2 linked regions of the Chelatococcus sp. HY11 genome follow. The protein of the gene in region 1 interacts with the protein of each later gene in a pairwise test. Links are inferred from orthologs where the notes say so. Each region holds a gene or a part of one and is shown in the gene's direction. Other genes may lie near its edges.

The links.
Region 2: the proteins of KIO74_RS16770 (region 1) and cyoB interact in binary tests that used the Escherichia coli proteins (3 or more experiments, as listed by UniProt). The link is inferred for Chelatococcus sp. HY11 from one-to-one orthologs.

Annotation. Positions count from the first base shown.
Region 1 is NZ_JAHBRX010000001.1:3,675,909-3,682,207, forward strand. The notes cover bases 2,081-4,955. They hold KIO74_RS16770 (aminotransferase), read left to right. Parts: upstream 2,081-2,881; coding sequence 2,882-4,030; downstream 4,031-4,955. Other genes in these bases: cobU (bifunctional adenosylcobinamide kinase/adenosylcobinamide-phosphate guanylyltransferase), read right to left, coding at 2,081-2,498; KIO74_RS16765 (hypothetical protein), read right to left, coding at 2,668-2,892; KIO74_RS16775 (polyamine ABC transporter substrate-binding protein), read left to right, coding at 4,098-4,955. In the rest of the region: KIO74_RS16745 (cobyric acid synthase), read right to left, coding at 1-798; KIO74_RS16750 (VOC family protein), read right to left, coding at 800-1,207; cobO (cob(I)yrinic acid a,c-diamide adenosyltransferase), read right to left, coding at 1,291-1,899; more of cobU, read right to left, coding at 1,971-2,080; more of KIO74_RS16775, read left to right, coding at 4,956-5,195; KIO74_RS16780 (hypothetical protein), read right to left, coding at 5,295-5,609; KIO74_RS16785 (glucokinase), read left to right, coding at 6,006-6,299. UniProt on the Escherichia coli protein: Shows aminotransferase activity with methionine and histidine as substrates, and to a lesser extent also with phenylalanine.
Region 2 is NZ_JAHBRX010000002.1:157,138-163,452, reverse strand. Bases 1,893-4,783 are described here. They hold cyoB (cytochrome o ubiquinol oxidase subunit I), read left to right. Parts: upstream 1,893-2,281; coding sequence 2,282-4,285; downstream 4,286-4,783. Other genes in these bases: cyoC (cytochrome o ubiquinol oxidase subunit III), read left to right, coding at 4,289-4,783; cyoA (ubiquinol oxidase subunit II), read left to right, coding at 1,893-2,267. Outside these bases: KIO74_RS21850 (MFS transporter), read right to left, coding at 1-900; more of cyoA, read left to right, coding at 1,098-1,892; more of cyoC, read left to right, coding at 4,784-4,924; cyoD (cytochrome o ubiquinol oxidase subunit IV), read left to right, coding at 4,921-5,316; KIO74_RS21825 (SURF1 family protein), read left to right, coding at 5,313-6,140; KIO74_RS21820 (response regulator transcription factor), read right to left, coding at 6,141-6,315. UniProt on the Escherichia coli protein: Cytochrome bo(3) ubiquinol oxidase is the terminal enzyme in the aerobic respiratory chain of E.coli that predominates when cells are grown at high aeration.

The DNA of each region.
Region 1 (6,299 bases):
GAAATTGGCGATGCGGGGCAGCACCGGGACGGCAATGCGAAGGTTTCCGTCGGGATTCGGCGGGCCACGCCGCAGGTCCATCGCGTCCTCGGCGGGCAGGCGGCCGGCATCCGGAAACCAGGGCAGGATGCCGATGGACCGCCAGCCGGTGCGGGTGGTGATGGTGTCGAGGCCAGCGGCGAACAGGCTGGGGTCTCCGCGGAACTTGTTGATGAGAAAGCCGCGGATCATCGCGCGGTCGTCAGCCTCCAGCACCGCATGGGTGCCGACGAGGCTCGCGATGACACCGCCCCGGTCGATATCGCCCCCCAGAATGACGGGCACGCCGGCCTCGCGGGCAAAGCCCATATTGGCGATGTCGCCGCCACGCAGGTTGGTCTCCGCCGGGCTACCGGCTCCCTCGACGATCACGAGGTCCGCTTCCTCGGCAAGGCGCGTGAAGCTCTCCATGACGAAGGGCATCAGCCGCTCGCGCTTCGACGTGAAATCGCGGGCCTCCAACCGGCCGAAGCGCTGGCCCTGGACGATGAGCTGCGAGCCGCGCTCGCTCTCGGGCTTCAGGAGGATCGGGTTCATATGGACTGATGGCGCCACCCTGGCCGCCCGTGCCTGCAGGGCCTGCGCCCTCCCGATCTCGCCCCCGTCGACCGCGGCGGCGTTGTTCGACATGTTCTGCGGCTTGAACGGACGCACCCTGAGGCCCTGGCCGGCGAAGTACCGGCAGAGGCTGGCGACGAGGAGCGACTTGCCGACATTGGAGCCGGTGCCCTGGATCATGATGGCCGGGGTGGGACGCATATCAGCTTTCAGAGCCCGCGATTTCGTCATAGCCGCGATTGAGGAACTCGATCAGGCAGAACCCGTGGCCGAAAGGATCGGCGCAGATGGCTATCTTGCCCCAGGGGGCGCTTGTTATGCCGCTTTCGAGCGTCGCGCCGGCGGCGATGGCGCGGGCGAGAGCGATCTCGATATCATCGACCGGGACATCGAGATGGATGGGTGTCCAGTGGCGCTCATAACGCCGATGATCGTTGGCGGCGCCGACCGTACCCGGTCCTTTCTCGAGCAGATAGATCGGAACCTGGCCTCCGTCGAGTTCAACGACCGTCTTGCCCAGGCGGCGCCCGGGCGTCAGGCCGAAGGCCGCGGTGTAGAAGGCCACGGCCAGCGTGAGATCCGGCACATCGATATTGACCAGCAACCGCATGGCGATGTCCTTCCGCTTGAACGCCGCAACCCGAACAACGCAACGCGGATTGGCGGCGTCAGGCTTACATCAGAACTCGATGCCTAGAACTCGATGCCTTCCTGCGCGCGCACGCCCGCTTCGAAATGGTGCTTCACCGGCGTCATCTCGGTGACGAGGTCGGCGGCGGCGATGAGTTCTAGCTTGGCGTTGCGACCGGTGACGATCACGTGCAGGTCCGGGCGTCGCGCGCTCAGAGCCTCCACCACCTCGTTAAGCGGAAGATAGTCATAGCGCAGCGCGATGTTGAGCTCATCGAGGACCACAAGGCGAATGGCCGGATCGTCCATGAGTTCCCTGGCCTTCGCCCAGGCGCGGGTCGCGGCGGCGATATCGCGCTCTTTATCCTGCGTTTCCCAGGTGAAGCCCTCGCCCATGCTGTACCAGCGCACCTGGTCTCCGAAGGCCTCCAGCGCCTTGCGCTCGCCGGTCGACCAGGCGCCCTTGATGAACTGCACGACCCCGACCGGCCAGCCATGGCCCAGAGCCCGCAGCATCAATCCGAAGGCGGCCGTCGATTTGCCCTTGCCCTTGCCCGTATGGACGATGAGCAGGCCCTTCTCGATGGTCTTGGAGGCAACCTCCGCGTCCTGGGCGGCCTTGCGCTTGATCATCTTGTCGCGATGGCGCGCGTCGTCAGTGCTCAGGCTCATGATGTCCTCGGGATAACTTGCGGGCGGGATAACTTGCTGGCCGTTTGGATACCGGCGGCCCCGCACCGGATCTATTTCAGTTTCAGGGGAAGGCCGGCGGCGACCATCACCACTTCATCGGCGATGGCCGCGACGCGCTGGTTGATGAGGCCCGCCTGGTCGCGGAAAGCGCGGGCGAGCGCATTGTCCGGCACGATGCCGAGGCCGACCTCGTTGCTGACGATGACGAGGGGGCGGTCGTTGGCCTCCAGGCGCGTGACCAGCCGGTCGCATTCCCCGCTGACGTCGTATTCGGCCAGCATCACATTGGTGAGCCAGAGGGTCAGGCAGTCGATGAGCATCGGGACGCCCGGCGGCGCCTCGTCGAGCACCTCCACGATGTCTATGGGTTCCTCGCGGGTGATCCATCCGCCGCCGCGGCGGTCGCGGTGATGGGCGATGCGTTCGGCCATCTCCTTATCGCGCGGCTCACAGGTGGCGAGGTAAATCCACGGCTGCGGCAGTGATGTGATACGGGCTTCGGCCACGCGGCTCTTGCCAGAGCGGGCTCCGCCGAGGATCAGGGACAGGAAGGGGCGTGGTGCGCTGGCCTGGGACATGCCCATTGGTGTCACGACCCTCGGGGCAATGCAAGGCGTCGGGGGCGTTGCCCAAAAACGGGAACCGGCCCGGCAAGTCCGCAAGGCTGGGAGGGGGCACCGGAGAACGGTCCAGCCATACGGCCCTGCCGAGCCGATGACTCATCCTTCGGCTTCATCGCTTGTGAAGTCAAACAAACCCCAGCCCTGAGCGGCGGACCTGCACCGAAGCCCGGTCCAGGCTGTGCGCTGGCACACCCTGGTATGCGCTGATTGCAATATCCCGCGCGGCCTGTTGCAGGAGATCGACAACGGGGTGTCGCGCCACGCGCATGGCGCGATGAATGCCGTTTCGCCGGCCGGTCGGCGGTGCTAAGGCTGACGCATTGTAGAGGCGCTGCTCCATGAACCGCATTTTCTCCTCCCTGCCCACCACAGTCTTCGAATCCATGTCGCAGCTCGCCCGCGAAACGGGAGCGGTGAACCTCGGGCAGGGCTTTCCCGACGGCGCCGGCCCGGACGACGTTCGTGCCAAGGCGGCGGAAGCCGTGATCTCCGGCTGGAACCAGTATCCGCCGATGATGGGCCTGCCCGAACTCAGGCAGGCGGTCGCCCAGCACTACGCCGATCACCAGGGGCTCGATCTCGGGGCGGATGAGGTGATGGTGACATCAGGCGCCACGGAGGCGATCGCGGGTGCCCTGTTCGCGCTCATCGAGCCGGGTGACGAGGTCGTGCTCTTCGAGCCGATGTATGATGCCTATCTGCCGCTTGTGCGGCGTGCGGGTGGCGTGCCGCGCTTCGTCACCTTGCAGCCCCCGCATTGGCGCCTGACGGAGGAGGCGCTCGCCGCGGCTTTCTCCGACAAGACGAAGGTCGTTCTGTTCAACAATCCGCTCAATCCCTCCGCCGTCGTTTTCCCGGAGGAAGACCTCGCCTTGCTCGCTCGCTTCTGCGTCAAGCATGATGCGATCGCGGTGTGTGACGAGGTGTGGGAACATGTGGTGTTCGACGGGCGCTGTCATCGTCCGCTGATGGCGGAGCCCGGCATGCGCGAGCGCACCGTCAAGATCGGCTCGGCGGGCAAGATCTTTTCGCTGACCGGGTGGAAGGTGGGCTTTGCCTGTGCCGCGCCGGACATCCTCAAGGTGCTCGCCAAGGCGCACCAGTTCCTGACCTTTACCACGGCGCCGAACTTGCAGGCGGCCGTCGCCTATGGCCTCGGCAAGGCCGACGACTATTTCACCGGCATGCGGGCGGATTTCCAGCGCAGCCGCGATCGTTTCAGCCATGGCCTCAAGGAGCGCGGCTTCACCGTGCTGCCGAGCCACGGCACCTATTTTCTCAACGTGGACATCGCGCCGCTCGGTGAGAGGGATGACGTCGATTTCTGCAAGCGCCTCGTGACGGAACGCGGCGTGGCCGCGATCCCCGTTTCAGCCTTCTATGCCGAAGGGGCTGTGCGCACCGTGGCGCGCTTCTGCTTCGCCAAGACGGACGCGACTCTCGACCGCGCCCTCGCGCAGTTGGAAGGGCTTGTGCAGAGCCGTTGAACTGCCTCACATTGTCTGGCAACACTCCAGCAAGACGAAAACGCACTCCAGCTTGGGAACAGCCGGCATGATCCGTTCTCTGATGCTCCGCTCCTTGGTGTCGATCGCCGCGCTGGCCGCGGCCGGGGTCGCCTTGGCGCAGGACAAGACAGTCAACGTCTATAACTGGTCGGACTACATCGATCCTACCGTGCTCGAGGAGTTCACGAAGGAAACGGGGATCAAGGTCGTCTACGATACCTACGACAACAACGAGATCGTCGAGACGAAGCTGCTTGCCGGCAAATCCGGCTACGACATCGTCGTGCCGTCTGGACCGTTCCTGCAGCGCGAGATCAAGGCCAAGGTCTTCCAACCGCTCGACAAGGCGAAGATTCCCAATCTCGTCAACATGTGGCCGGACGTGGCCAAGAAGCTCACCGTCTTCGACCCCGGCAATGTCTATGCCGTCAATTACATGTGGGGCACCACGGGCATCGGCCTGAACGTCGACAAGGTGAAGGAGCGGCTTGGCGATGTGCCGCTGAATACCTGGGATCTCGTGCTGAAGCCTGAAGTCGCGGCGAAACTCAAGGATTGCGGCATCTATATGCTGGATTCGCCCGAGGACCTCTTCCCCGGCGTCCTGAACTATGTCGGCCTCAATCCCGATTCGAAGGACTCGAAGGATCTCAACAAGGCGACCGATGCGCTCATGAAAGTGCGTGGCAACATCCGCAAGTTCCATTCCTCCGAATATATCAACGCGCTCGCCAACGGCGACATCTGCGTGGCGGTCGGGTATTCCGGCGATATCGTGCAGGCCAAGACCCGCGCGGAAGAGGCCAAGAACGGCGTCAACATCGGCTATGTCATTCCGAAGGAAGGCGCGCTGATGTGGTTCGATTCCATGGCTATCCCGGCCGATGCCAAGAACGTCGCGGAGGCGCATGCCTTCATCGATTTCATGAACCGGCCCGAGATCGCGGCGCGCAACGCCAATGCCGTGCACTACGCCAGCGGCAACCTGGCCGCGAAGAAGGATGTCGATCCCGCGATCCTGAACGATCCGGGCATCTATCCGGATGAGCAGACCATGTCGCGCCTGTTCACGAACACCGCCTATAACGAGCAGGCCCAGCGCACCGCGACGCGCCTGTGGACCCGCATCAAAACGGGACGCTAAGGCCCGCGCCTTGCGGGATATGGCCTCTCGTAGGGCCTATGCAAGCGATACAGCCATTGGCTGGAAGAGAGCAGGCTCGCCCTTTGGGGGGCCTGCCAATCAAGGTTTCGCGCAGCGCGAGCGAATCAGGGCCTGGAAATCAGCGACCGATGCGTCCATTTGCGTCACATTCTCCTGGCGCTCACGCCCCGTCGTGCAACGGGTGAAAGTCTTGCTCGCCTCGCGCATGACATCGACATGCTTGCGATAGGCGCTGCATTTGGCGTCATCGCTCGCCTGCGCCACGGCTTCCAGATTGCGCAAGGCATTGCTCAGCGTTGATTCGAGAACGAAGAGATCACGCTTGCAAACGGCTGTGCCAGCCTGCGCCTGCGCCGTGCCGGGCGCGAGGCTCAAGCCCAGAACGATGCTCATGAAACCTGCGCTCAAGAATCGCGTGGCTTTCGCGCGGTTCAAGCCTGTCGTTCTGGAAGGCATGCGTCGCTGTCCTCGTCATCACTCCATACGGAGCCATGCATAGCCTGATCCTGACTTATTGCCACTAAAGCATTTGTGGGCGCAGTGGAAACCGGTTCGCGTGAAGGAATCGCTTAGACGCAGGACCCCCCCGGACATCCCCGGTCTTGCTGGGCATTCCCGGCGCATTCCTGTGCCGATACCTTGGTTCGGGCAGGCCTCGCGCTTGACCCCGCTCCGCCAAAGCGGGACAAGGACCAATCAAACAGGTCGGCCGAAGCGTCATGTCGCCCGGATTTCCGGAGATGCTTTGGCAGCGGAACCCTCGGCGCAACGCTCTCGTTTACAGGGACGATGACGGCAAAATTTCCTCACCCCGTACTGGTCGGCGATATCGGTGGCACCAATGCGCGCTTCGCGCTGGTAGAAGCCCCCGGCGGCGCCCTCGAAGCTTCCGTGCAGCTACATACGCATGACCATGCGAGCGCCCATGACGGTGTCGTCGCGGCAATCGCAGCGATGCGCGGTGGCGCCGCTGGATCGACCTCCGCGCGTCTGCCGGCGCCCCGCTCTATGATCGTATGCGGCGCCGGGCCGTTGGTCGACGGGCGCATCCAGCTCACCAACGCGGGGTGGGTGCTCGACCAG
Region 2 (6,315 bases), on another replicon or contig:
CATGGCGGCAATCGCCTCGATGATCAGGAAGCGAGTCGGGTTTTCCTTTGTGAACAGATAGATCCACGAAAGAGGAAAGACCGTGACCATGTGGAAAAGCGCGAAGCTGGCGAGGGGGGCGAAGGTCCCGCTGGCCACGATGTGACCTTGCTTGCGTAGCGTTTCCAACACAGGCGACGGTTCGAGGGCGCGGCTCTCGAACAGCTTCGTATACTCAGGCGTCACGACGATGCGCAGGCGTGCGAACAAAGCGACCACATTGATCGCGAAGGCGACGAAGAAGGGATAACGCCATCCCCAGCTGTAGAAATCCTCCGCCGACAGATTGCCGACGAAGAAGGCGAACAACATGCTCGCCACGATCAGGCCGAGCGGCGCGCCAAGTTGCGGAAGCATTGCATACCAGCCGCGCCGCTCCTGCGGCGCATTCATCGCGAGAAGCGAAGCGAGCCCATCCCAGGCGCCGCCCAGGGCGAGGCCCTGGCCGATTCGCAATATGGCAAGCACCCAGACGACCGCGATACCGACCCGGTCATAACTGGGAAGAAACGCTATGGCGACTGTGGAGCATCCAAGAAGGAACAGCGCGATCGTCATTTTCGCGCTTTTTCCGTAGGCACGGTCGATCGCGGTGAATATCGCAGTGCCTATCGGTCGAGCAACGAACGCCAATGCGAAGATCGCGAACGAGTAAATCGTCCCCGTTAAGGGATCGACGAACGGAAATACCAATCGTGGAAAGACGATGACGGACGCGATTGCATAGACAAAGAAGTCAAAGAACTCAGACGTTCGTCCGATGACAACGCCGATCGCGATTTCGCCGGGATTGACCACGCCGTCGGGTTGAGCATGCACCCGCCGCGCGTCTCTCTCCAATGTCGATGACGCAGGCGCCATGTTGTTCGCACCGCTAGCCAAATGTCGTTCCTCGCTTGGCATCCTGCCGCTATCTGATAGCGTTCGCAAGTCTAGTCTGAAGTCGCCTTGTGTCTCATGCCGGCCTGACGGGGCATTGGACATTTTGTCCAATGTCCCTTTTGCTGCAGCGCAGCTAGCGGTGCCGGCCATTGATGGATCTGGCTATGGGTAAGCTTGTGAGCAAACTTCGCCTATTCGCCCTGTTGCCGCTCGGGCTTGTGCTCGCCGGCTGCAACTTTGTGGTCATGAGGCCAGCTGGCGACGTTGCCGAGCAGCAGCGTGACCTCATTATAGCGTCCACGATCCTCATGCTGCTCATCATCGTGCCGGTGATGCTGCTCACTGTCATCTTCGCATGGCGATACCGGCATACGAACAAGGAAGCCGACTACGATCCGGAATGGTCGCATTCCACACAGCTTGAGCTCGTCATCTGGGCGGCGCCGCTGTTGATCATCATATGCCTCGGGGCCCTGACCTGGATGGGGACCCATTTGCTGGATCCTTACCGCCCGCTCGATCGTATCGCGCCTGGCGAGCCGGTGGCCCGGGATGTGAAGCCGCTCGAAGTCGAGGTCGTGGCGCTGGATTGGAAGTGGCTGTTCATCTATCCCGAGCAAAAGATCGCGCTTGTGAATGAATTCGCCGCGCCTGTGAATCGCCCGATCAGCTTCCGGATCACCTCATCCTCGGTGATGAACTCGTTCTACGTGCCGGCGCTCGCAGGGATGATCTACGCGATGCCCGGCATGGAGACTAGGCTCCACGCCGTGATCAACAAGGATGGCGCCTATCAGGGGTTCTCCGCCAATTACAGCGGCGCGGGCTTCTCGGGCATGCGCTTCACGTTCCGCGGGCTGTCCGATGCCGACTTCGAGGCCTGGATCGCGCAGACCAGGGCTTCGAGCGAGAACCTCGGTCGGCAGGAGTATCTCGATCTTGAGAAGCCCAGTGAGAACGTCCCGGTTCGCCGGTACGGCGCGGTCGATCCGCAGCTCTTCGCCGCCATTGTCAACCGCTGCGTCGAACCGGGCAAAATGTGCGCCCATGAGATGATGGCCATTGACGCACAGGGCGGCCTCGGACTTGCCGGCGTCGATTTGATGCGCTTGCACTATGACAAAACAGCCAGGCGCGGTGCGGTCTTCGGCCCGACGCCGACCTATCTCGTCAGCATCTGCTCCGTCGAGGAGGCGAACGCCGCGCTCAATCAGGGCGCCGTCAAGCCACTGCCCATCAAGGGGTCGCCCATCGTCGGCGCCGGCCTGCCCCGTCCTTCGTTCACGCCCGCGCCGTCGCCGCGCGCCTCCTGGCTTCTCGACATGCGCCAGTCGCAAAGATCCTGATCGGCTCGATTGATATGACTGATCCTACTGCGAACCACAGCTTTCTTCTTGGACGTTTCAGCCTCGCCTCGCTGCCGCTGAATGAGCCAATCGTCGTCGTGACCTTCATGGTCGTCGCCTTCCTGGGAGCCTGTCTTCTCGGCGCGATCACCTATTTTCGCCTGTGGGGCTACCTTTGGCGCGAATGGTTCACCACCGTGGACCACAAGCGCATAGGGATCATGTATATGATCCTCGGCATCGTCATGCTGCTGCGCGGCTTTTCCGACGCCATCATGATGCGTCTGCAACAGGCAATGGCCTTCAATGGCAGCGAAGGCTATCTCAACGCCCATCATTACGACCAGATCTTCACGGCCCACGGCGTGATCATGATCTTTTTCGTGGCGATGCCGCTGGTCACCGGATTGATGAACTATGTCGTGCCTCTACAGATCGGCGCGCGCGACGTTTCGTTCCCGTTCCTCAACAACTTCAGCTTCTGGATGACGGCAGGCGGCGCGGTCATCGTAATGATGTCGCTGTTTATCGGCGAGTTCGCCAAGACAGGCTGGCTGGCTTATCCGCCTTTGTCAGGCATCCAATACAGTCCGGATGTCGGCGTGGACTATTACATATGGGCGCTGCAGGTCGCGGGCGTGGGAACGACTTTATCGGGCATCAACCTGATCTGCACGATCGTCAAGATGCGCTGCCCCGGCATGACCATGATGAAAATGCCGATCTTCACGTGGACCTCGCTCTGCACCAACGTGCTGATCGTCGCGTCCTTCCCGGTGCTGACCGCCGTTCTCGTGCTCCTGTCGCTCGATCGTTACGTGGGGACCAACTTCTTCACGAATGACTTTGGCGGCAACCCGATGATGTACGTCAACCTCATCTGGATCTGGGGGCATCCGGAAGTCTATATTCTGATCCTGCCGGCGTTCGGCATCTTCTCCGAAGTCGCCTCGACTTTCTCCGGCAAGAGGCTGTTCGGGTACACGTCTATGGTCTACGCGACCGTGTGCATCACCATTCTGTCCTACCTCGTGTGGTTGCACCACTTTTTCACCATGGGGTCGGGCGCCAGCGTGAACTCGTTCTTTGGCATAACGACGATGATCATTTCGATCCCGACGGGCGCCAAGATCTTCAACTGGCTGTTCACGATGTATCGGGGTCGCATCCGGTTTGAGCTGCCGATGATGTGGACCATCGGCTTCATGCTGATCTTCGTCATCGGTGGCATGACGGGCGTGCTCCTCGCGGTTCCACCCGCCGACTTCGTGCTCCACAACAGCCTGTTCCTCGTCGCGCATTTCCACAACGTCATCATCGGCGGCGTGCTGTTCGGCCTCTTCGCCGGCATGACCTTCTGGTTCCCGAAGGCATTCGGGTTCAGGCTGGATCCGTTCTGGGGCAAGATGTCGTTCTGGTTCTGGGTCACCGGCTTCTTCTTTGCCTTCATGCCGCTCTATGTACTTGGCTTGATGGGTGTCACGCGGCGGCTCAGGGTGTTCGACGATCCCTCGCTGCAGATCTGGTTCGTGATCGCGGGCTTCGGCGCTTTCCTGATCCTGTGCGGCATCCTTTCGTTTCTCATGCAGATCGCCGTCAGCATCATGAGGCGAGACCAGCTGCGCGACACGACCGGCGACCCCTGGCACGGCCGGACCCTCGAGTGGGCCACGTCATCGCCGCCGCCGGACTACAACTTCGCCTTCACGCCCGTCGTGCACGACGGTGATGCCTGGTGGGACATGAAGACACGTGGTTATGAGCGGCCCCTGGAAGGTTTCAGGCCCATTCATATGCCGAGAAACACGCCGGCTGGCGTGTTTCTCGCGGGGTTCAGCGTCGTCCTCGCCGTCGCGCTCATCTGGTATGTGTGGTGGCTCGCGGCGCTGAGCTTCGTCGGCCTCATCGCAACGGCCATCGGCCATACCTTCAACTACAAGCGCGATTTCTACATTCCTGCCGACGAGGTTGCGCACACCGAAGCTGCGCGGACGCGCACTCTCTCCGCGCAGGTGTAGGTCATGACAGCAGTACTCAGCACCGCGAAGGCCGAGCAAGGCGCCACAACCTTTTACCTCGTGGAGGATCACAACCATGAGGAGGGGTCGAGCACCCTGCTCGGCTTCTGGATCTACCTGATGAGCGACTGCCTCATCTTTGCGGTCCTGTTCGCGACTTTCGGCGTGCTCGGCGGCAACCTCGCTGCGGGGCCGGGTCCGAAGGATCTCTTCGATCTTCGCCTTGTCGCGCTCAATACGTCGATGCTCTTGTTGTCATCGATCACATACGGCTTCGCCATGCTGACGATGGCGCAGGGGCGCGTTGCCGCCACGCAGGCCTGGCTTGCGGTCACAGGCGTGTTCGGCCTCGCCTTCCTCTCGATCGAACTCTACGAGTTCGCTCATATGTTCCATGTGGGCGCAACCCCGCAGCGCAGCGCATTCCTGTCATCGTTCTTCGCGCTCGTCGGCACGCACGGACTTCATGTGACATTCGGCACGATCTGGCTCGTCACCTTGATGGTCCAGGTTCACAAGCATGGCCTGATTGTCGCCAATCGGCGCCGCCTGATGTGCCTCAGCATGTTCTGGCACTTCCTGGATGTGATCTGGATCGGTGTCTTCACCTTTGTCTATCTCATGGGGATGCTTCGATGAGCACCGACAGCCGCGCCGCTCACGCGCCCACCCACGACCATGGTTACGCGGAACACGAGACGGGTCCCTCCCACGGCACGTTGCGCAGTTATCTTACTGGCTTCGTGCTGTCCGTCATCCTGACAGCCGTTCCGTTCTGGCTGGTTATGGCCCGTCCCATTGCCAGCAACGAGATCACCGCGGTCGCCATCATGGCCTTCGCCATCGTGCAGATCGTGGTCCACATGATCTACTTCCTGCACATGGATTTCCACTCTGAAGGCGGCTGGACGATGATGGCCCTCGTCTTCACGCTGATCATCGTCTTCATTGCGCTCTCCGGCTCGCTCTGGGTCATGTATCACCTCGATACCAACATGATGCCTGGTCATACGACGGGTCAGACCCCGTGACAGGGGTTTCCGGCACGGCACGCGCTCCCGATGTTCATCATCGGGAGCGCGTGCCTGCCGGCAGCCGAACACCAGCGCCCGCCACATCGGTTCCTCGGTCGACGTGGGTGCTTGCCCTTCTCGCTATCCTCACCGTCATCGGCGTTGCCGGCTTCACGTCCCTCGGCATCTGGCAGATTGAACGGCGCGCGTGGAAGCTGGACCTGATCACGCGTGTCGATGGCAGGATCCATGCCCCCCCGGTTGCCGCTCCCGGGCCAGCAGCCTGGCCCCAAGTCAACACCGCCAACGACGAATATCGCCGCGTCACCGTCACGGGGCGGTTTCTCAATGATCGCGAAGCTCTGGTCCAGGCGGTGACGGCACACGGGGGTGGCTATTGGGTGCTGACGCCGCTGCGCGCCACCGACGGCTTCACAGTTCTCGTCAATCGAGGCTTTGTACCGCCGGAACTGCGCGATGCTGGGGCACGCGCCGCCGGACAGATTTCCGGCGAGACGACCGTCACAGGCCTCCTCCGCATCACAGAGCCAAAGGGCGGGCCGCTGCGCGCGAACGATCCCGTCAACGATCGCTGGTATTCGCGGGATACCGCTGCCATCGCCGAGGCGAAGGGATTGTCCGATACGGCTCCCTATTTCATTGACGCGGATCGTGTCGTGGCATCGCCGTCTGCGCCGGTCGGCGGCTTGACCGTCGTCAACTTTCCCAACAACCACCTCGTCTACGCGCTGACCTGGTTCGCGCTCGCGCTGATGGTGCTGGCGGCAGGCATTTTCGTCTTGCGTAGCGAGTACCGGTTGCGCCGCGGCCTGCCGTCGTAGTCAGCTGACCTGCTTTTTCTCGAGCTTGCGCGCCAGTGTGCGCCGGTGCATGCCGAGCCGCCGTGCTGCCTCCGAAATATTGAAATCCGTCTCCACGAGCGTTTCGTGGATACGTTCCCATTCCAGCGTCTTGATAGACGTCGGACGCACGGTCATTGGAACGGTGGGATCGCCC